Regions from separate parts of the Microbacterium sp. YJN-G genome, predicted to be linked through region 2. Evidence: riboswitches for the same ligand, from Rfam matches in the RefSeq annotation. Region 2 holds a riboswitch; each other region holds the start of a gene.
What was found. Region 2 has a riboswitch for thiamine pyrophosphate ahead of thiM (hydroxyethylthiazole kinase). Riboswitches for the same ligand answer to the same signal wherever they lie in the genome.
Positions count from the first base shown of each region.

Region 1 (7,224 bases), 940 kb from region 2:
ATCATGCGAAGGTCGCCGTGCTCACGGCATCCGTCCTCGCGGCCGTGGTCGCGTCGATCCTGCTCGGATCGCGCAACCGCCGGTACCGCCGGGCTGCGCGGGCGCCGCAGGCGCCGCCGGATGCGGAGGGCTGATCAGCTCGGCCCGAGGATGAAGTTCCAGGTGCCGAGGGCGACGGCCTCGGCGAGCGCGACCACCGGGATGAGCGCCGCGAGCACCAGCAGCGCGGTGTCGCCGCGGTCCCAGCGCGAGGGGCGCGCCCAGGTGCGCCTGCCCGTGCCCCCGAAGCCGCGGGCCTCCATGGCGGTCGCCAGTGACGAGGCGCGCCGGATCGCCAGCACGAACAGCGCGAACGCCATCCCGAGCCCCCGGCGGATGCGCCCCTGATCGGCGACGCCGCGGGCGCGCCGCGCCAGGGCGAGGGCGCGCCAGTCGTCGGCGAGCAGCCCGAGCAGCCGCATCCCGGTCAGTGCGCCGATCACGAACCGCGCGGGCAGGTGCGCCCGCTGGGCGAGATCGTCGGCGAGGTCGGTGGGGTCGACGGTGGCGAAGAGGGCGACGGCGGGCAGGCCGATGGCCAGCACGCGCACGGCCGTCGCGGCGGCCAGCGACAGCGAGCCGTCGCTGACGCGCATGAGCAGCCACTCGAAGTGCACGGTGCCGCTCTGCGCGCCGTACAGGGCGATCGTCACGGCGCTGAGCGGCGCCGCGATCCACAGCGGCGCGGTGCGCAGCCAGAACTCGCGCGCGGTCAGTCCGCACAGCAGCAGGATCGGGATCTCGAGCAGCAGCGCGACGGATGCCGAGAGCACGTCGATCGAGAGGATCAGCGGCAGGCTGATCAGCAGCGCCGCGGCGAGCCGGGCCAGCGGGCTGCGGGTCGCGATCGGCCCACTGCGCACGATGCGTGCGTCGGCGGCCAGGGCGGTCACGGTGCCACCTCCGGGGTGCGGGCGTGCGGGATGCCGAAGGCGAGGGTGCGCGCGTGCAGGGCGCGCAGCACCTCGGCATCGTGCGTGACGGCGACGACGGCGGTGCCGGTGTCGCGCAGGCGGGCGATGAGGGCCACGAGCTCGGCCCAGGTGCGGGCGTCCTGCCCGAAGGTGGGCTCGTCGAGCACCAGCATCCGGGGTCTGGTGGCGAGCGCCGCGGCGACCGTCAGCCGACGCTTCTCGCCGCCCGAGAGCGTGTAGGGGTTCGCCTGCGCGAGACGGTCGAGCCGCAGCCGGTGCAGCAGCTCGTCGACTCGCTCGGCGATCTCGCCCTCGCCGAGCCCCAGCGCGCGCGGCCCGATCTCGAGCTCGTCGCGCACGGTGCGGGCGAGCAGCTGGTGCTCGGGGCTCTGCAGCACGGTGCCGATGCGGGTCAGCAGTGCGCGCGACGACCAGGCGTGCGGGTCGTGCGCGGCGCTCGCGTCGCGGCGGCGCCGACGCGCGACGGCGGCGCTGGACGCGAGAGCGTCGGATGCGATGACCAGGCCGCCCTCGGCGGGGATGAGCCCCGCGAGGGTGAGGCTGAGGGTCGACTTGCCGGCGCCGTTCGGCCCGACGATGCCGAGCACCTCCCCCGCGCGCACCTGCAGGTCGAACGGTCCGGCGACGCGGGTGCCCGGGGTGCGCGAGACGATCAGGCCGTCGGTGCGGACCAGCGTCTCTCCCGGCGCCCGGGCCGGTGGCGGCGGGACGGCGGGCGGATGCTCGGGCACCCACACCCCGGATGCCGCGAGCTCGGCACCGCGCGCATGCAGCACCTGTTCGGGAGTGCCGTCGGCGAGCACGACCGTGCTGTCGCCCTCGGCGCCCAGCACGATGACGCGCTGGACGAGCGGCAGCCATACGTCGATGCGGTGCTCGATCACGACCAGGGTCGCGCCGGTGGCATCCAGTGCCCGCCCGACGGCGTCGCGCACCTCGGCGACGCCGTCGGGATCGAGGTTCGCGGTGGGCTCGTCGAGCAGAATCGCCCCTGGCCGCATGGCCAGCACGCCCGCGAGCGCGAGCCGCTGCTTCTGCCCGCCCGACAGCGCCGAGGTCGGCCGGTCGAGCGCGACGTCGAGGCCCACGGCATCCAGTGCCTGTCCTACCCGCTGCCAGATCTCCTCGCGCGGGACGCCGAGATTCTCGCAGCCGAAGGCGACGTCGTCGCCGACGCGCGCCAGCATCGTCTGGGTGTCGGGGTCCTGCAGCACCATGCCGACCCGGCCCCGCACCGACGAGGCCGGAAGGCCGTCGACGAGCAGCGCCCCGGCTTCCTCACCCTCGTCGGCGCCGCCGAGCACGCCGCCGAAACCCTGCAGCAGGGTGGACTTGCCCGAGCCGGATGCTCCCAGCAGCAGCACCCGCTCTCCGGGCTCGATGCGCAGCGAGACCTCACGCAGTGCCCAGCGCAGCCGGGTCGCGTAGCGCCAGCCCCAGCCGCGCGCCTCGAGCGCGGCCGCGACGGTGCTCACACCCGTGCGTTCGCCGTCCGACCGGCGGCGAACCGGCTCAGCGCGCCGGTGGCGGCGAGCCCCTTGACGAGCAGCCAGGCGCCGAGTCCGGCGATCACTGCGCCCGAGATGGTGGTGGAGGCGATGTACACCGAGGTGAACAGGGTGTCGGCGCCCGCGTACCAGAGGATGCGGTCGTTGATGCCGCAGGCCAGGCCCGCGGCGGCACCGGCGAGCACAGCCACCGGCAGGCGCCATACGCCGTACAGGAAGATCAGGAAGATCAGCTCGGCGCCCAGGCCCTGCACGAGGCCGGAGACGATGGTCAGCGGGCCCCAGACGTTGCCCACCAGCGCCGAGATGATCGCGGCGACCAGCTCGGTGTAGATCGCGGCCCCCGGCTTGCGGATGATCAGCCCGCCCAGCACGCCGGCGATCAGCCAGGGACCGGCCAGCAGTCCCTGCAGGCCGGGCAGCAGCGGCGAGAGCAGTGCGCTCGGCGCCTCGTAGCCGACGTTCCACAGCAGGAACAGCACGGCGCAGGCGACCGCGATGACGCTGGCGACGACGATGTCGACGACCCGCCAGCGCAGGTTGCGGCCTGCGGCCGCCGGGGTGGTGGTGGACGTGGATGCAGACGTGCTCATAGGAACTCCTCCCTGCGCCGGCATGACCCGGATCAGGTTCGACGGTCGAAGCGCGGTTCGCTTCCTCTCAGCCCGGCACGCCGGACTCCCGTGGTTATGCCCTCGATCTTAGCCGTCCGGATGGATGCCGGGGCGGCGTTGTGACGGCGCATGCACAGGGTGATTGGGTACCGTTGATCGGGTGACTGTCTCCCCCGACTCCACGCGCGACTCCACGCGCCCGCTCACGCGCCGTTCGCTGCGTGAGCGCACGCGTGCACGCAACGCGACGCCGCCTGCGGCCGAGGAGACACCGGAGAGCGGCGCGGACGCGGCAACGATTCGTGTCGCAGAGCCGGTTCCCGCCGTGACGGCATCCAGCGGGGATACTGACGCTGTGAATGTCATCGATCGGACTCCCGAGCCGGTTGAGCCGGACGAGCCGGAGCCCGAGTTCCTGCGCGAGCCCGCGACGGTGCCGGGCGGCGTGCCCGCGGTGGTGCCCGCGGTGGTGCCGGCGGCTGAGCCGGTCCCCGCGACGAACGCGATGCCCGACGCGGGGCCGGTGCGCGCGTGGGCCGATGACAAGCATCCGACGACCGCGCTGACGTGGTTGGACCCGCGGACCATCGGCTCGGATGCCGCCCCCGAGCCGCAGCCGGCACCCGACCTGTTCGCCGGTGCGCACCTGAGCCGGGGATGGCGACGACCGCGGGCACTCGTCCCGGCGGGGATCCTCACCGCCGTGGGCGTCGCGTACGTGGCATCCACGCTGCTGTGGCCGCTGAGTGAGGTCGCTCCGGTGGTCACCGCCGAGCAGATCGCGATCGAGCCGGCCCCGGCCGCTACGGCGACGTGGCCGGAGAACGGCAGCGCGGCCGTGTCCGTGCAGGGCATCGCCCCGCTGTCATCGACCCCGGAACGCGACGAGATCGCGAGCATCACGAAGGTCGCCTCGACGCTGATGGTGCTCGACGCCATGCCGCTGAAGGTGGGCGAGCAGGGGCCGAGCTTCGAGTTCACGCGGGAGGATTCGCGCGAGTACTGGCGCTACCGGTGGTCCGACCAGTCGGCGCTGGACGTGCCGGTGGGCGGCAGCCTGACGGAGTACCAGATGCTTCAGGGCGTGCTGCTCGGCTCGGCGAACAACTACATCGACCGGCTCGCGGAGGAGATCTGGGGCTCGGATCGTGCCTTCGCCGAGGCCGCCGCGACCTGGCTGAGCGACCACGGCATCGAGGGCGTCTCGCTCGTGAACCCGTCCGGTTTCGACCGCGACAACGTGGCCACTCCCGCCGGGGCCATCCGCCTCGCCGAGGTGGCGATGAAGAATCCGGTGTTCGCCGAGATCGTCGCCACCCGCTCGGCGGAGATCCCCGGCGTGGGGACGGTCACCAACACGAACAAGATGCTCGACGACGCGGGCGTGGTCGGCGTGAAGACCGGCACACTCTCGCACTGGAACCTGCTCACCGCGAAGGACGTCCCGGTCGGCGACACCACCGTGCGCGTATACGCCGCGGTGCTCGGGCAGGACAGCAACGACGACAGGCTCGCCGTGACCAGGCAGCTGCTCGCGGGCGTCGAGGCGTCGCTTGCCGAGCAGCCGGTGTCGGTGCCGAAGGGCACCGTGGTCGGCCAGGTCGCCACGGTGTGGGGAGACCGCGTCGAGGTCGTGACGGATGCCGACACCAAGGTCGTGCTGTGGAACGGCGCTTCGGCGACCGCTGTGACCGAGCTCGATCTCGGTGACCGCACCGCCGCCGGCGCCGAGGTGGGCACACTCACCGCGAAGGGCCCCGTCGACACCGCGCAGACGTCGGTCTCGCTCGCCGAGGAGATCTCCGCCCCGAGCCCCTGGTGGCGCCTGACGCACCCCCTCGAGCTCTTCGGCCTCGACAACGGCTGACCCCCGCCCTCCCGCCCCCCGCGAGAAACCACTTTCGGCGTGAGAAACGCGTCCACGCAGGGTTTCTCATGCGCGATGTGGTTTCTCACGGAGGTGGGGCCGCGGCGGGGGGCGGGGCGGGGCAGCGGGGCGGGAACGCGAGACGCCCGCCCCGGGAGGGGGCGGGCGTCTCGGGAGGGGGCGGGCGTCTCGGGTCGGCGGGTCAGGGGCGCTCGGGGTCGGATGCCGTGGACTCGGCCTCCCGCACGGCCTCGGCCAGCTGCACCACGTCCGGCGCCTCCATCACGTCCTGCAGCGCAGCGGCGTCGGATGCGGCATCCTCGGCCTCGCCGGTGACGATGACCGGGGTCGTGCCGGTGAGTGACTCCTCGGCGTCGATGTCGGTCGCGGCCTGCTCGAACTGCGACTGGTACAGCCGCCAGTAGGCGCCCTGCTTGGCGATCAGCTCGTCGTGGTCACCCTGCTCCACGATGTCGCCGTGCTCCATGACCAGGATCAGGTCGGCGTCGCGGATCGTCGAGAGCCGGTGCGCGATCACGAACGAGGTGCGCCCCTCGCGCAGCGCCGCCATGGCGTGCTGCAGCAGCAGCTCGGTGCGGGTGTCGACCGCACTCGTCGCCTCGTCGAGGATGAGGATCGACGGCTGCGACACGAACGCGCGGGCGATCGTGATCAGCTGCCGCTCACCGGCCGAGACGTTCGACGCGTCCTCGTCGAGCACCGTGTCGTACCCCTCGGGCAGCGAGTGCACGAAGCGGTCGACATAGGTCGCCTTCGCTGCGGCGATGATCTCGTCGTCGCTCGCGCTCTCCTGCCCGTAGCGGATGTTGTCGCGGATCGTGCCCGCGAACAGCCACGGGTCCTGCAGCACCATGCCGGTGCGCGAACGCAGATCCTCGCGGCTCACCTCGGCGATGTCCTGACCGTCGATCAGGATGCGGCCGGAGTTCAGCTCGTAGAACCGCATGATCAGGTTCACCAGCGTGGTCTTGCCCGCACCGGTCGGTCCCACGATCGCGACGGTCTGGCCCGGCTCCACCCGGAACGACAGATCCTTGATGAGCGGACGGTCCTCGCTGTACGAGAAGGCGACGTGCTCGAACTCGATCACTCCACCTGTGGGTCCCTGAGCCTGTCGAAGGGCGGGCGCCTCTTCGGCATCCGCGTCCTGCTCCTCGGCATCCAGGAAGTCGAACACCCGCTCGGCCGACGCGGTGCCGGACTGCACCACGGCGGCCATGCCGCCCAGCTCGCTGAGCGGCTGGCTGAACTGCTGCGAGTACTGGATGAACGCCTGCACGTCACCGAGGCGCAGGTTGCCGCCGGCGACCATGAGACCACCGAGCACGGCGATGCCGACGTAGGTGAGGTTTCCGATGAACATCATGGCGGGCATGATGATGCCCGACAGGAACTGCGCCTTGAAGCTCGCCTGGTACAGCTCCTCGTTCTCGATCTGGAACCGGTCGAGCGCGTCCTGCTCACGCCCGAAGACCTTCACGAGCGCGTGACCCGAGAACGCTTCCTCGACGCGGGCGTTCAGCCGGCCGACCTTGCGCCACTGGATGCCGAACGCCTTCTGCGAGCGCGGACCGATGACGCCGAAGATGACAGCCATGAGCGGCAGCGACACCAGCGCCACCAGGGCGAGCTGCCACGAGATCGAGAACATCATGGCGAGCACGCCCACCACCGTCAGCACCGAGGTCAGCGCGCCCGAGAGCGACTGCTGCATGGTCTGGGTGATGTTGTCGATGTCGTTGGTGACCCGCGAGATCAGCTCACCGCGCTGCACCTTGTCGAAGTACGCCAGCGGCAGCCGGTTGATCTTCGCCTCGACGTCCTCGCGCAGGCGCCACATGGTGCGCACCATGATGACGTTGATCACGTAGCCCTGGATCCAGCTGAGCACCGCCGAGACGACGTAGATCGCCAGTACGGCGATGATGATCCAGCGCAGCCTGTCGAAGTCGACCCCGGCGCCGACCTGGAAGCTCTCCATGGCTCCGACCATGTTGGCGAAGTCGTCCTGGCCTGCGGCGCGCAGCGCCTCGACGACCTCGGCCTTGCTCATCCCCTCGGGGAATCCGGGGAAGTCCCCGAAGCCGGTGCCGAGCACGTGCGAGACGAAGCCCTCGTAGACGACGTTGGTCGCCTCGCCGAGCACCTTCGGTGCGGCCACGGCCAGCACCACGCCGATCGCACCGAGGAACGACACCAGCACGAACCACACGGCCGAGGGCTTGAGCAGCCCGATCATG
Region 1 is NZ_CP060402.1:3,068,864-3,076,087, forward strand. Features, by position in the region: gene nhaA (Na+/H+ antiporter NhaA) at 1-134, shown strand, start outside; gene H7694_RS14750 (energy-coupling factor transporter transmembrane component T family protein) at 135-932, opposite strand; gene H7694_RS14755 (ABC transporter ATP-binding protein) at 929-2,449, opposite strand; gene H7694_RS17735 (ECF transporter S component) at 2,446-3,075, opposite strand; TPP riboswitch at 3,066-3,177, opposite strand; gene H7694_RS14760 (D-alanyl-D-alanine carboxypeptidase family protein) at 3,257-4,963, shown strand; gene H7694_RS14765 (ABC transporter ATP-binding protein) at 5,166-7,224, opposite strand, start outside.
Region 1: it holds a riboswitch for thiamine pyrophosphate, as region 2 does, so the genes downstream of both, H7694_RS17735 (ECF transporter S component) here and thiM (hydroxyethylthiazole kinase) in region 2, are expected to answer to the same signal.

Region 2 (7,224 bases):
CGCGTCGGTGCACGGCATCCGCTGACCCTCCTGCAGGAGCAGGTCTGCGACGTCTTCGTCGGAATGGGCTGGGAGATCGCGGAGGGACCCGAGCTCGAGCACGAGTGGTTCAACTTCGACGCGCTGAACTTCGACGTCGACCACCCCGCCCGTCAGGAGCAGGACACCTTCTACGTCGACCCCACCTCGCGGCACCTGGTGATGCGCACGCACACCAGCCCCGTCCAGGTGCGCTCGATGCTCGACCGCGACGTGCCGATCTACGTGCTGTGCCCCGGCCGCACGTACCGCACCGACGAGTTCGACGCGACGCACCTGCCGGTGTTCAGCCAGTTCGAGGGACTCGTCATCGACAAGGGCATCACGATGGCGCACCTGAAGGGCACCCTCGACCACTTCGCGCGGCAGATGTTCGGCCCCGAGGCCAAGACCCGCCTGCGCACCAACTACTTCCCGTTCACCGAGCCCTCCGCTGAGCTCGACCTGTGGCACCCGACCTTCAAGGGCGGCGCGCGCTGGATCGAGTGGGGCGGATGCGGCATGGTGAACCCGAACGTGCTGCGCGCGGCGGGGATCGACCCCGAGGAGTACAGCGGCTTCGCGTTCGGCATGGGGATCGAGCGGACCCTGATGTTCCGCAGTGATGTGCAGGACATGCGCGACATGGCCGAGGGCGATGTGCGCTTCAGCGAGCAGTTCGGGATGGTGGTGTGATGCGCGTTCCGCTTTCCTGGCTGCGCGAGTACGTCGACGTGGCGGCGGATGCCGCACCGGAGGAGGTGCTGGCCGCCCTCGTCTCCGTCGGATTCGAGGAGGAGGATATCCACCGCTTCGAGATCTCCGGCCCGATCGTGGTCGGCGAGGTGCTCTCCTTCGAGGAGGAGCCGCAGAAGAACGGCAAGACCATCCGCTGGTGCCAGGTCGACGTCGGCCCTTCGAACGGTGGCGTCCGCGGCATCGTCTGCGGTGCGAGCAACTTCGCCGTGGGCGACCGGATCGTCGCGACCCTGCCCGGTTCGGTGCTGCCGGGGCCGTTCCCGATCGCGGCCCGCAAGACCTACGGCCACGTCTCCGACGGCATGATCGCCTCGGCCCGCGAGCTGGGCCTCGGTGACGAGCACAACGGCATCCTGGTCCTGTCCGAACTGGGCATCGATGCCGAGGTCGGGACGGATGCCATCGCGCTGCTGCACCTGAACGACGTCGCCGTCGAGATCAACGTGACGCCCGACCGCGGCTACGCGTTCTCGCTGCGCGGTGTGGCCCGTGAGTACTCGCACGCCACCGGCGCGGCGTTCCGCGACCCCGCCGAGCGCGACTTCGCCGAGCTGCAGCCCGGCTCGGGCTTCGCGATCAGCGTCGACGACCGCAATCCGATCCGCGGCAACGCGGGCGCCCGCGAGTTCGTGGCGCGCGTGGTGCGCGACGTCGATCCGTCGCGCCCCACGCCGCCGTGGATGATCGCGCGCCTGTCGCTGGCCGGCATGCGCTCGCTGGGCGTGCTCATCGACATCACGAACTACGTCATGCTCGAGCTCGGCAACCCGATCCACGGCTACGACCTCGACAAGCTGCAGGGCGGCATCGTCGTCCGGCGCGCGCACGAGGGTGAGCGGCTGACGACGCTCGACGGCCAGCAGCGCACGCTGCACGTCGAGGACCTGCTGATCACCGACGGCTCGGGCCCGATCGGCCTCGCCGGCGTCATGGGCGGCGGCACCACCGAGATGAGCGACGACACGCGCAACGTGCTCATCGAGGCGGCCGTGTTCGACTCGGTCACGATCGCCCGCACCGCACGCAGGCACAAGCTGCCCAGCGAAGCGTCCAAGCGCTTCGAGCGCGGTGTCGACCCGCTGATCCCGTTCGTCGCCGCCCGCCGCGTGGCCGACCTCATGGTCGAACTCGCCGGCGGCACCCTGACCGACGAGGGCGGTGCGCTGTACGCCGAGGTGGAGATCCCCGGGATCGACCTGCCCCGCGGGTTCACGCAGGGCGTCGTGGGCGTCGACTACTCCGACGATGAGATCACCGGTGCGCTGCAGACGATCGGCGCCGAGATCACCCCTTCGGCGGACTCGGGAGCCGAGCAGGGCGATGGCTGGTTCGTCATCCCGCCGAGCTGGCGTCCCGACCTCACCGACAAGTGGACCCTCGTCGAAGAGGTCGCCCGCATCCACGGGCTCGACCGCATCCCCTCCGAGCTGCCCACCCCGCCGTCGGGCCGCGGGTACACCGCGCTGCAGCAGGGGCGCCGCCGCGTCGCCGACGCGCTGGCGGCCGCCGGGTTCGTCGAGACCCCGGCGTTCCCGTTCACGACCGAGGAGCAGAACGATCTGCACGGCTCGGCCACGGGGGAGCGGCTGCCCAGCATCCGCCTCGCCAACCCGCTCGACGGGCAGGCGCCGTACCTGCGCCGCTCGCTGCTTCCGGGCCTGCTGCAGACCGCGCACCGCAACATCTCGCGCGGTCTCGTGGATCTCGCGATCTTCGAGAGCGGCTCCGTGTTCACGCCCGAGCAGGGTGTGGTCTACGGCACCGACTTCATCCCGCCGCTGGGGCGGCGTCCCGACGACGAGACCCTCGCCGCGCTGAATGCGTCGATCCCGCCGCAGCCGCGTCACGTCGCCGTTCTGCTGACGGGCAGCATGACCCCCCGCCAGCCGGGGCGCCCGGCGCAGCCGGCGAGCCTGGGTGATGCACTGGATGCCGTGCGCGTGATCGGCGTGGCCGCCGGCGTCGAGATCGACGTCGCACAGACCAGCCGCGCCGCCCTGCATCCCGGCCGTGCCGGTGTGCTGTCGGTGCGCGGCGAGGAGGTCGGCTACGTCGGCGAACTGCATCCGCAGGTCTCGGCGGATGCCGATCTGCCGGGCCGCGCCGTGGTGCTCGAGCTCGATCTGGATCGCGTGCTGACGCTCGCAGGCGACCGGGTGGTCGCGGCATCCCTGTCGACGTTCCCCGCCGCCACGCAGGACGTGTCGCTGGTCGTGGGCGTCGAGGTCCCGGCATCCGAGGTGCGCGCCGCGCTCGTCGAGGGCGCCGGCGACCTGCTCGAGGCCGCGCGACTGGTTGACGACTACCGCGGCGAGGGACTCGGCGAGGGGCAGAAGAGCCTCAGCTTCGCGCTGCGGTTCCGCGCACCCGACCGCACGCTCACCGCGGCCGAGGCCACCGAGGCCAAGCTCGCCGGTGTCGCGGTCGCGACCGAGCGCTTCGCCGCCACGATCCGCGACTGACCGCTTCCTCCGCCGAAACCCCTCCTGGTTGCCGAGACCCCTCCTGAATCACGTGATTCACGAGGGGTGTCGGCACTGGTGAGGGGTTTCGACGCTTAGGGGCGCGGGAGTCGTGGGGGCGGGGCAGGATGGGGGCATGACCTCAAGCTCGACGTTCGCCGCCTGGCTGCGCGCCCTGCCTGCATTGGCGGGCGAGCCGCCCGCGCTCGACACGGATGCGCTGCCGGATGACCCGGTCGTGCTGTTCGAACGCTGGATCCGCGAGGCGGCCGGGGCGGGCGTCGCCGAACCGCACGCCGCGACCCTCGCGACGGTCGACGCCGAGGGGATGCCGGACGCGCGCACACTGATCGTCAAGGACGTCACCGACCGCGGCTGGGCCTTCGCCGGCCCGCGCGGCTCGGCCAAGGGCGGCCAGCTCGCCGCCGCCCCCGCCGCCGCGCTGAGCCTGTGGTGGCAGCCGCTCCGTCGCGCCGTGCGCGTGCGCGGAAGGGTGCAGGAGGCTCCCCGGCAGGAGAGCGACGCCGATCTCGCCGCCCGCTCCGCAGCCGCGCGCGAGGGGCTGCAGCCCGGCGAATGGGTGCGCTGGTGGCTCGAACCGCAGCGGGTGGAGTTCTGGCAGGGAGCCTCCGACCGCAGGCACCTGCGGATCGTCTACGAGCGGGCCGACCGTGCGTGGACCCGCAGTATCGTGAACGGCGAGACCACGAAGAGCGAGCGGTGAAGGAGCGGCGATGAGCGACTATCAGGTGACCGAGATCGGCGGGCTGGATGACTGGCGCGCACACTACGGAGGCTTCGCGCCCGCACGCTCCCGCGACGGCAGGAGGGTCGTGGACCACGAGCTGACCATGCAGTACATCGGCATGACGGCCAACGCGCTCCAGCCGGGCGAGGAGGCCGGGTACTGGCACGCCCACAGCCGCGTCGAGGAGCTCTATGTGTTCCTGGAGGGTCAGGGCCAGATGGGCCTCGACGACGATGTCGTCGACGTGCGCGCGGGGTCGGTCGTCCGGGTCGGCCAGGACGTCTGGCGCACCTGGCGCGCGCACCCCGACAGTCCCGGCGAGCTGCGCTGGCTCTGCATCCGCGCCGGCGGCGAGCAGCTGCCGCACCTGCCCGATGACAGCAAGCGCGACCCCGACCGCCCGATGCCCTGGCCCGACGCCTGAGCCGTCCGTCCCCCTTCCGCCGAGACCCCTCCTAATTGCCCACACCCGTCCTGAATCGCGTGATTCACGAGGGGTATCGGCAGCCACGAGGGGTTTCGGCGTCAGAGGCGGGCTAGACTCGCCACGAGTGACACGGGGTGCCGCATCCGCGGCTGAGATCACACCCGTCGAACCTGATCTAGTTCGTACTAGCGAAGGGATGTCGCGAATGAGCGATCTTCTGCGTCCACCGACCGAAATCGCGGCCACGGCCGCCGAGCTGCTGGGAGAGCTGCGCGCGGCAGCGCCCCTCACGCACTGCATCACCAACAAGGTGGTGACCGGCTTCACCGCGAACGTGCTGCTCGCCCTGGGTGCCGCACCCGCGATGGTCGACATCGTCGGCGAATCCGGCATGTTCGCCGGCATCGCCTCCGGACTGCTGGTGAACCTCGGCACCCCCGGCCCCGAGCAGCGCGAGGCGGCACGCGAGGCGGTCGCCGGCGCGAACGCCGCGGGGACGCCCTGGGTGCTCGACCCGGTCGCCGTCGGCGCGCTGCCGGTACGCACCGCCCTCGCACACGACCTCGTCGCGCAGCGGCCGACGGCGATCCGCGGCAATGCGTCCGAGATCCTCGCGCTCGCCGGTCTGAGCGCAGGCGGCAGGGGAGTCGACGCCACCGACACCCCGGATGCCGCCCTCGACGCCGCCCGCACGCTCGCCTCCGAGTGGGGGAGCGTCGTGGCCGTGTCGGGCCCGGTCGACCACATCACGAACGGGCAGCGGATCGTGCGCATCGCCAACGGCGATGCGCTGCTGACCCGGGTGACCGGCGGCGGCTGCGCGCTCGGCGCGGTGATGGCCGCGTTCCTCGGCACCGCCCGCGCAACAGGCACCGATCCGCTGGATGCCGTCGCCGCCGCCACTCTCGTCTATACGGTCGCCGCGGAACGCGCGGCCGTCACGGCATCCGGCCCCGGCAGCTTCGCCGTCGCGCTGCTCGACGAACTGGCGGCGATCCAGCCCGCCGAGCTCGCCGATGCCGCTCGCGTCGACGAGGCCGCTCTCTCGGGGGAGTCGGCGCGATGAGCCTCGACCTGTCGCTCTATCTCGTCACCGACGACGCGCTCTGCGGCGACCGCGGGGTGGTGCAGACCGTCCGCGAAGCCCTGGCCGGCGGAGTCACGGTCGTGCAGCTGCGCGACAAGCACGCCTCCGACGCCGAGACCGCAGACCGCCTCGTCGAACTGTCCGACGCGATCGACGGGCGGGCGCTCCTGCTCGTCAACGACCGGCTCGACGCGGCCGTCGAGGCGCGCCGTCGCGGAGCGCGCGTCGACGGCGTGCACCTCGGCCAGTCGGATGCCGCGGTCCGGCACGCCCGTGCTCTGCTCGGAGCGGATGCCGTCATCGGACTCACCGCGAACACCCCCGAGCACCTCGACGCCGTGCGCGGGCTGCCCGCCGGCACCGTCGACTACGTGGGCGTCGGGGTGATCCGGCCCACCTCCACCAAGCCCGACCATCCGCCGGCACTCGGCATCGACGGGTTCCGCGCGCTCGCCGCATCCAGCCCGGTCCCCGCCGTCGCGATCGGCGGGGTCGGCATCGACGACGTCGCCGCGCTGCGGGATGCCGGGGCGGCGGGCGTGGCCGTGGTGTCCGCGCTGTGCGCGACCGACGACCCGCGCGCCGCGGCCCGCGCACTGCGGCGGGAATGGCGAGGAGCGCGCACGCCGCGGGTGCTCAGCATCGCCGGCAGCGACCCGTCGGGCGGGGCGGGCATCCAGGCCGATCTGAAGTCGATCGCCGCGAACGGCGGCTACGGCATGGCGGCGATCACCGCCCTCACCGCGCAGAACACGCAGGGCGTGCGCGACGTGCACGTGCCGCCGACCTCGTTCCTGCGCGCCCAGCTCGACGCGATCGCAGACGACATCGGCATCGACGCGGTGAAGATCGGGATGCTCGCCGGCACCGAGATCATCGAGACGGTCATCGCGTGGCTCGACGAGCAGCGACCGCCGGTCGTCGTGCTCGACCCGGTGATGGTCGCCACCAGCGGCGACCGGCTGCTCGACACCGCAGCCGAGAGCGCCCTCGTCGATCTCGCCGCGCGCGCCGATCTGATCACCCCGAACCTCGGTGAGCTCGCGGTGCTCGCCGGCCGGACGCTCGAGGGCTGGGACGACGCGCTCGACGCCGCTCGCGAGGTCGCCGCGCGCACCGGAGCGCTCGTGCTGGCCAAGGGTGGCCACCTCGATGGTGACCAGTCACCGGATGCCCTGGTCGGGCCGGGCGGCGTCATCGCCGGGTATGACGGTGCGCGGATCGCCACCACCAGCACGCACGGCACCGGATGCTCACTCTCGGCCGCCCTCGCCACGACGCGCGCGCGGGGGCTCGACTGGACGCAGGCGGTCGCCTCCAGCCGTGCCTGGCTGCGAGAGTCGCTGACCGACGCGGATGCCCTCGACGTCGGCCGCGGCCACGGTCCGATCAGCCACTTCGCGGGGCTGTGGCGGCGCGGCGGCCTGGAGACGCGTCCCTCAGCCGAGAGCATCCGCGAGGAGTGGTGGCGCAGCGCCGAGCACATCCGGCGCGACATCGACGAGCTGCCCTTCATCCGTGCGCTCGCCGACGGCACGCTCGAGCGCAGGCTGTTCCTCGAGTACCTCGCGCAGGATGCGCTCTACCTCCGCGAGTACGCCCGGGTGCTCGCCGAGGCCGCCCGGCTCGCACCGACCCCTCAGGAGCAGGCGTTCTGGGCCGACTCGGCGCACGGTGCGATCGCCGTCGAACTCGAACTGCACGCGGGATGGCTGACGCCGGC
Region 2 is NZ_CP060402.1:2,129,509-2,136,732, reverse strand. Features, by position in the region: gene pheS (phenylalanine--tRNA ligase subunit alpha) at 1-714, shown strand, start outside; gene pheT (phenylalanine--tRNA ligase subunit beta) at 714-3,239, shown strand; gene H7694_RS10260 (pyridoxamine 5'-phosphate oxidase family protein) at 3,376-3,963, shown strand; gene H7694_RS10255 (cupin domain-containing protein) at 3,974-4,411, shown strand; TPP riboswitch at 4,535-4,628, shown strand; gene thiM (hydroxyethylthiazole kinase) at 4,620-5,480, shown strand; gene H7694_RS10245 (bifunctional hydroxymethylpyrimidine kinase/phosphomethylpyrimidine kinase) at 5,477-7,224, shown strand, end outside.

Region 3 (7,224 bases), 170 kb from region 2:
TCCTCGAGTTCGGCGATGTCGTCACGGGACTTCAGGAACTCCGAGAACGACCGGTAACCGAGCGCCTTCTCGCTGAACGAGGGATCCATCCGCCGCATCTGCGTCTTCACGGCCGAGCTGTGCAGCCACTCGTCGGCCTCGGCCTTGTCGTGCCCGAGCCGCAGGGCGCGTTCGAGCAGCGCGGTCGCCTCGCCCTGGTCGTCGACCTTCGCCGCGGCCTTCGCCTTGCGGGTGGCCGCGGCGGTTTTGGTCGCGGACTTGTCCTTCGTGGTCGTGGTCGTGGTCGTCTCGGCCTTGACCGGGCGGGCGACGCCCGGCAGCGAGTCGTACGACTCGAACTCGTCGCACGCCGCGGCCAGCGACTTCGCGGTCGAGCCGGCGACGCCCACGCCGATGACGTAGCGTCCCAGCCGCTTGCAGCGCTGCGCAAGGGGCACGTAGTCGCTGTCGCCGGCGACGATCACGACGTGGGTGAGGTCGGGCAGGCGGAACATGTCTTCGACGGCGTCGACCGCGAGGCGGATGTCGGCGCCGTTCTTGGCGTACGCCGCGGCGGGGAACAGCTGCACGAGGTCGACCGCACGGGCGACCAGCTGCGAGCGGTACTCGGCGTTCACGGGCGATGACCAGTCGGCATAGGCGCGGGTGAGCACGAGGGTGCCGAACGAGGACGCGTAGTCGATGATCGCGCCGACCTCGATCATCGCCTGACGCAGCCGCTCGGTGACGGCGGCGTCGTTGGGGTCATCCGTGATGCGCTGACGATCCTTGCCGTACGCGTTGCGCCCGTGCACGCGGTCGTACCAGGAGATGACGATGTTGTCGAAGTCCAGGTAGACGGCGACGCGACCCGCGTTCTCGGCCATGATCAGGCCTCGTCCGGGTAGACCACGCCGATCTGGCGGCGGATCTCGTCGAGGGTTCCCATGATGGCCACCGTCTCGGCGATCGGCAGCTCGTCGCCCTCGATCAGACCCTCGCGGACGAACCGCTCGGCTGCGAGCGCCTGGTACTGCATGCCCCGTCCCTGCACGTCGGAGCGGTATTCGTCGAGGACCGCCCCGTCGGGGCCGACGACGCGGAACGAGGTGGGGCTGTACCAGACGCGGTCGATGTCGACGCGTGCCTCCGTGCCGATGACGGATGCCGCGTTGGGGCCGGCCGCGCGCGACGACGACAGGCTCGTCGAGATCGCGCCGCCCGCGTGGGTCATCAGGGTGGCGACCTCGGCATCCGCGCCCGTCTCGATGAGGCGGGCGGAGGCCTGGATGCTCACCGGCTCACCGAGCACATCCCAGATGAACGAGATCGGGTAGATGCCCAGATCCAGCAGCGCGCCTCCGCCGAGTTCGAGCGCGTTCAGGCGGTGCGCCGGGTCGTCGGAGAGCAGCTGGGTGTGGTCGGCGGTCACCGCGCGGACCTCGCCGAGCGTGCCCGCCGCGATGATCTCGCGCAGCCGCACCATGTGCGGCAGGTAGCGGGTCCACATCGCCTCCATCGCCAGCAGGCCCTTCTCGGCGGCAAGACGCTGCACATCCTCGGCCTGGGCGCGGTTGAGGGTGAAGGGCTTCTCGACGAGGACGTGCTTGCCGTGCTCGAGCGCCAGCAGCGCGTTCTCGCGGTGCATCGGGTGCGGGGTGGAGACGTAGATGATGTCGACGTCGGGGTCGGTCACCAGCGCCTCGTACGAGTCATGCGCGCGCGGGATGTCGAAGCGCGCCGCGAAGGCGTCGGCCGACTCCTGGCTGCGCGACCCCACCGCCACGAGGTCGAGACCCGCGGTGCGCAGGTCGGATGCGAAGGCGGCGGCGATGCCGCCGGTGGCGAGGATTCCCCAACGAAGACCGGTCATGCGTCCCAGCGTAGTGGGCGCCCCCGACCCGAACCGCGATCGATGACGCGCGGTCGCCACGCCCCGATGGCGACCAGCACGCCGCCGATCCCGAGCATCAGCGCGGATGCTCCCGGCACGCCGAGCAGCTGCTGAACCGGCGGCAGGTAGTACGGGTACAGCGCAGGCAGGATGATCGACGTGCTGTATGCGAGCCCGTAGCCCGTCGCCCGGATCGAACGAGGGAACTGCTCGGCGAGATGCGCGCCGATCGGGCCGTACGCCGACACGGTGATCACCTGCAGCAGCGCGACGAGCACCACGAGCACGACGCCCGACGAACGGAACACGCCGAGGATCGTCAGCGGTGCCGCGACCGCCGCCACGACCCCGAACCAGAACAGCAGTCGATGGCGCCCGATGCGCGTGGAGGCGGCGCCGGTGGCGACCATCGCGACCGCCGAGACGATCGTGGCCACGAGCATCGTGAACGCCACCGCCGAACCGTCCAGGCCGATGATCGTGCCGAGCTGAGGGGTCAGCAGCGCGACGGCAATGTTCGTGAACAGCCACAGCCCCGTCATCAGCACGAACAGCCGGACGAACGTGCCGCGCGAACCACGCACCGCGGCCGTGATCACGCCGGCGGCGGGCGGGCTCGGCTCGTCGCGATCCTCGACGCGCAGACGGAGATAGAGGAACAGCGCCGCGGTGAGGAGCGCTCCGGCGAGGAAGGGGAAGCGCCAGCCCCAGCCGGCGTAGGCGTCGGGGCCCAGGATGGCGAGCAGTCCGAGCGTCGATGCGGCGAGGGTCGCGTTGGCCGCCGGCGACATCGCCATGATCAGGCCGCTGAGCGCGCCGCGACGCCGCGGCTCGGCCCACTCCATCGCCAGGGGGATCGCCGCGGTGTACCCGCCGCCAATGAACACCCCGCCCAGAAAGCGCAGGGCGACGAGGGCGACGAGCCCTGCATGCCCGGCGCCCAACGGCACGAGCGCCATCGCGAAGGTCACGAGGGCGACACCGGCGACGCTGATCCTGGTGATGCGCGAGCGGCCGATGCGGTCGGCGAGCGGGCCGAAGATCGCCGAGCCGAGGGGTCGGCCGATCAGCGTGGCGACGAACACCAGGGCCGAGGCGAGGGCGGCGTTCGGCGCTCCGTAGATCGCCACCGCCGCCGGCGCGAGGGCGAGCACGGGCAGGAAGATGTCGAACTGGTCGATGTAGTTCGTGAGCACGGCTCCCCGGGCCGCGCGCGCCGCCCCGTGACCCGGAGCAGGGTGCGCGACGGGTGCCTGAGCAGTCGACGTGTCAGTGCGCACGAGCGGGCACCTCCGGGGTTGGCAGGTACACGCTGGCGCCTGACCGGCGGAACTCATCCGACTTCGCGGCCATGCCCTCTGCGGCGATCCGCGCCTGATCGGCCACATCGCCGAACTCGTCGCGGATGTCCTGCGAGATGCGCATCGAGCAGAACTTCGGCCCGCACATCGAGCAGAAGTGCGCCGTCTTCGCCGGCTCGGCGGGCAGGGTCTCGTCGTGGAACTCCTCGGCCGTATGCGGATCGAGGGAGAGCGCGAACTGATCCCGCCAGCGGAACTCGAACCGCGCCTTCGACAGCGCATCGTCGCGAGCCTGCGCGCCCGGGTGGCCCTTTGCGAGGTCAGCGGCGTGCGCCGCGATCTTGTACGTGATGACGCCGGTCTTCACATCGTCGCGGTTCGGCAGGCCGAGGTGCTCCTTCGGAGTGACGTAGCAGAGCATCGCCGTGCCGTAGCGGGCGATCTCGGTCGCACCGATCGCCGAGGTGATGTGGTCGTAGCCGGGGGCGACATCAGTGACGAGCGGTCCGAGTGTGTAGAACGGGGCCCCGTCGCAGAGCTCCTGCTGACGCTCGACGTTCTCGCGCACGAGATGGAAGGGGATGTGGCCCGGTCCCTCGACCATCACCTGCACGTCGTACTGCCACGCACGCTTGGTGAGCTCGGCGAGCGTGTCCAGCTCGGCGAACTGCGCCTCGTCGTTCGCATCCGCGATCGACCCCGGCCGCAGCCCGTCGCCGAGAGAGAAGGCGACGTCGTAGCGCGCGAAGATCTCGCACAGCTCGTCGAAGTGCTCGTAGAGGAAGTTCTCCCGGTGGTGGCCGAGGCACCAGCCGGCCATGATCGATCCGCCGCGCGAGACGATGCCGGTGACCCGGTTCGCCGTCAGCGGCACATACCGCAGCAGCACGCCGGCGTGGATCGTCATGTAGTCGACGCCCTGTTCGCACTGCTCGATCACCGTGTCGCGGAAGATCTCCCAGGTGAGGGCCTGGTGGTCTCCGTTCACCTTCTCGAGCGCCTGGTAGATCGGCACGGTGCCGATCGGGACCGGGGAGTTGCGCAGGATCCACTCGCGAGTGGTGTGGATGTCGTCGCCGGTGGACAGATCCATGACGGTGTCGGCGCCCCAGCGAGTCGCCCACTCCAGCTTCGCGACCTCCTCGCGGATCGACGAGGTGACCGCGGAGTTGCCGATGTTCGCGTTGATCTTCACGAGGAACGCCCGCCCGATGATCATCGGCTCGGATTCAGGGTGGTTGACGTTGGCGGGGATGATCGCGCGCCCGGCCGCGACCTCGGAGCGCACGAGCTCGACGTCGCACCCCTCGCGCAGCGCGACGAAGCGCATCTCGGGCGTCACGATGCCCTGACGTGCGTAGTGCATCTGCGTGACACGGCGCCCGGCCGCGGCCCGCAGCGGCGTACGGGGCGAGCCGGCCCATTCGTCGCTGGCGCTGCCGCGCCGGATCGCGCCGCGGCCATCGTCCAGCAGATCCCTGGCGCGACCGTCGTACGCCTCGACGTCGCCGCGGGCGGCGATCCACGCCGCGCGCTGCGCGGGAAGTCCCACCGTCGGGTCTGCGCCGGGCCCCGCGGTACGGTACACCGTCACCGGAGTGTTGGTCGCACCCGACGGCGAGTCGTCGAGGTCGATCGCGGTGACGGGAACGTGGATGCCGTGCGCGGCGTCGATGAGATGGTCGAGTCGGTGCGTCGCGTAGTTCTCGGCGGACGTCTTCTCGGAGGGGACAGCAGACAGCACCATTCAGGGCTCCTTCTTCCTTCGCCGGCATTACCCGGACAGGTTCAGACGGTGCTCGGACGGCGTCAGCCCGATCTCAGCCCCCTGCCATGGGGCGCCCGTGGGATCTCGCGTGAAAGAGTACACCTCCGGGGTGCGGGTCGACGGCGACAGTGTCGCCGGATGTCTTCAGGAACGGTCAGTCGGCAAGCGCCAGGGACCGCTGCTCCACCAGCGGGAACACCTGCTCGGCGATCCGGTCGAGCTCCTCGTCGAGCGGAGAGGCCTGGATCAGCAGCAGGCTGATGCCCGCATCCGCGTAGGCGTTGATGCGCTCGGCGACCTGCTCGGCCGTGCCGACCAGGTTGGGGCGCAGGCCGCGCGTGCCCACCGAGTACTCCCGCTTCGACAGCTCGAGCGAGAGGTTCGAGTTCTGCCGGAACTGCTCGAACGACGCGTAGCCGGGGGAGTCGGGGTCGACCGTGGTGATGCGCTCGAGCTCGCGCTGCGCCTCGGCCTCGGTGTCGCGGACGATGACGTACGCGGGCATGCCGAACTCCTCGATCGGCCGGCCGTGCAGCCGTTCGGAGCGGGCGTTCATGTCGGCCACGTTCGCACGAACCTCGTCGAGGGTGCCGCCGTGCATGACGTAGGCGTCGGCGAAGCCGGCGATCGCCTCACGACCGGCGTCGCTCTCGCCGCCGGCGAAGATCACCGGGTGCGACGACGGCTTGGGCTCGACGATCGTGCCGTCGAACGCGTAGTGGTCGCCGCTGAAGGTGAACGGCGTCTGCTCCCACAGGCCGTTCAGCACCGAGACGAACTCCGTCGCCTGCGCGTAGCGGGCGTCATGAGCGGGGAACACGCCGCCGAACTGCCGCGCCTCCTCGGCCCACCACGCGGCGACCACGTTCAGCGCGACGCGGCCTGGCGCGATGCTGTCGAGCGTCGACACCGTCTTCGCGAGCACCGCCGGCAGATGGAAACCGGGGCGCACGGCGGTCATCACCCGCAGATGCTCGGTCGCGGCGAGGATCGCCGCCGACAGCGACCAGGCCTCCAGGCTCGGAGCATCCGTGCCCTTGCGGTCGTTCAGGTACAGCTCGGGCACGAGCGTGGTGCGGAAGCCGAGCCGGTCGGCCTTCATCGACACCTCGCGGATGTACTCCCAGGTGGCGGCCATGCGGCCCTCATCGCGGACGTTGCGCAGGAAGCCGCCGTAGACGGGCGTCCAGTATCCGAGGTCGATGGCCATGATGCTCCTTCAGCAGGTGGTCGGCGGTGCGGTCGGTGCGGGGATCAGGCGCGGGCGAGCTGAGGCTCGGGTTCGGTGCGCGACGACTCGCCGATGATCGTGAGCGCCCGGTCGAGGTCGGCGATGAGGTCGGCCGGGTCCTCGATGCCGGTTGACAGCCGCACCGTGTTCAGCGAGATGCCCGCCGCCGCGCGCTGGGCGGGCGTGAGGTGGGAATGGGTCATGGATGCCGGGTGCGCGATCAGGCTGCGGGCGTCGCCGAGGTTCGCGACCAGGCGGAACACGCGCAGCTCATCGATCAGGCGGGCGATGCGATCCGTGGCCTCGGGCTCGGGGCCGGCGATGTCGAACGAGAACACCGAGGGGATGCCGTGGGGCAGGTAACGCGCGGCGAGATCGTGCCAGGGGTTGCCCGCGAGTCCGGGGTGGTGCACGCGGGCGACGGCCGGATGCTGCTCGAGATGCCGTGCGATCGCCAGTGCGCTGGATGACTGGCGGGCCACGCGCAGGTCGAGGGTCTCGATGCCCTGCAGGATCTGCCAGGCGTTGAACGGCGACAGCGAGGGGCCGAGGTCGTGCACGTACTTCGACTTCACGAGCGCCGCGAACGCGAAGCCCTGCCCGAAGCGCTCCCACAGCACGAGGTCGCCGAAGCGGGTGTACGGGGCGGTGAACTGCGGCCAGCGCTCGGGCTCGGCGCCGAAGTCGAAGGTGCCCTGGTCGACGACGACACCGCCCAGCGAGGTGCCGTGCCCGGCGAGGAACTTCGTCGCCGAGTGCACGACGAAGTCGGCGCCGTGCTCACCCGGGCGGATCAGCGCCGGGGTGCCGACCGTGCTGTCGATGACGAGCGGTACGCCCGCCTCGTGGGCGATGTCGGCCACGAGCCGCAGATCGAGCACCTGCGCGATCGGGTTGGCGACGACCTCGGCGAACACGGCCCGCGTCTGCGGCGTGATCGCCGCCCGCCACGCATCCGGGTCGTCCTGGTCGACGAAGGTGACCGGGATGCCGAAGTCGGCGAAGGTGTCCTGCAGCAGGTCGACGGTGCCGCCGTACAGCTGGTCGGCGG
Region 3 is NZ_CP060402.1:2,296,615-2,303,838, reverse strand. Features, by position in the region: gene H7694_RS11080 (NYN domain-containing protein) at 1-866, opposite strand, end outside; gene H7694_RS11075 (Gfo/Idh/MocA family protein) at 869-1,852, opposite strand; gene H7694_RS11070 (MFS transporter) at 1,849-3,153, opposite strand; gene thiC (phosphomethylpyrimidine synthase ThiC) at 3,143-4,921, opposite strand; TPP riboswitch at 4,916-5,030, opposite strand; gene H7694_RS11060 (LLM class flavin-dependent oxidoreductase) at 5,097-6,152, opposite strand; gene H7694_RS11055 (O-acetylhomoserine aminocarboxypropyltransferase/cysteine synthase family protein) at 6,197-7,224, opposite strand, start outside.
Region 3: it holds a riboswitch for thiamine pyrophosphate, as region 2 does, so the genes downstream of both, thiC (phosphomethylpyrimidine synthase ThiC) here and thiM (hydroxyethylthiazole kinase) in region 2, are expected to answer to the same signal.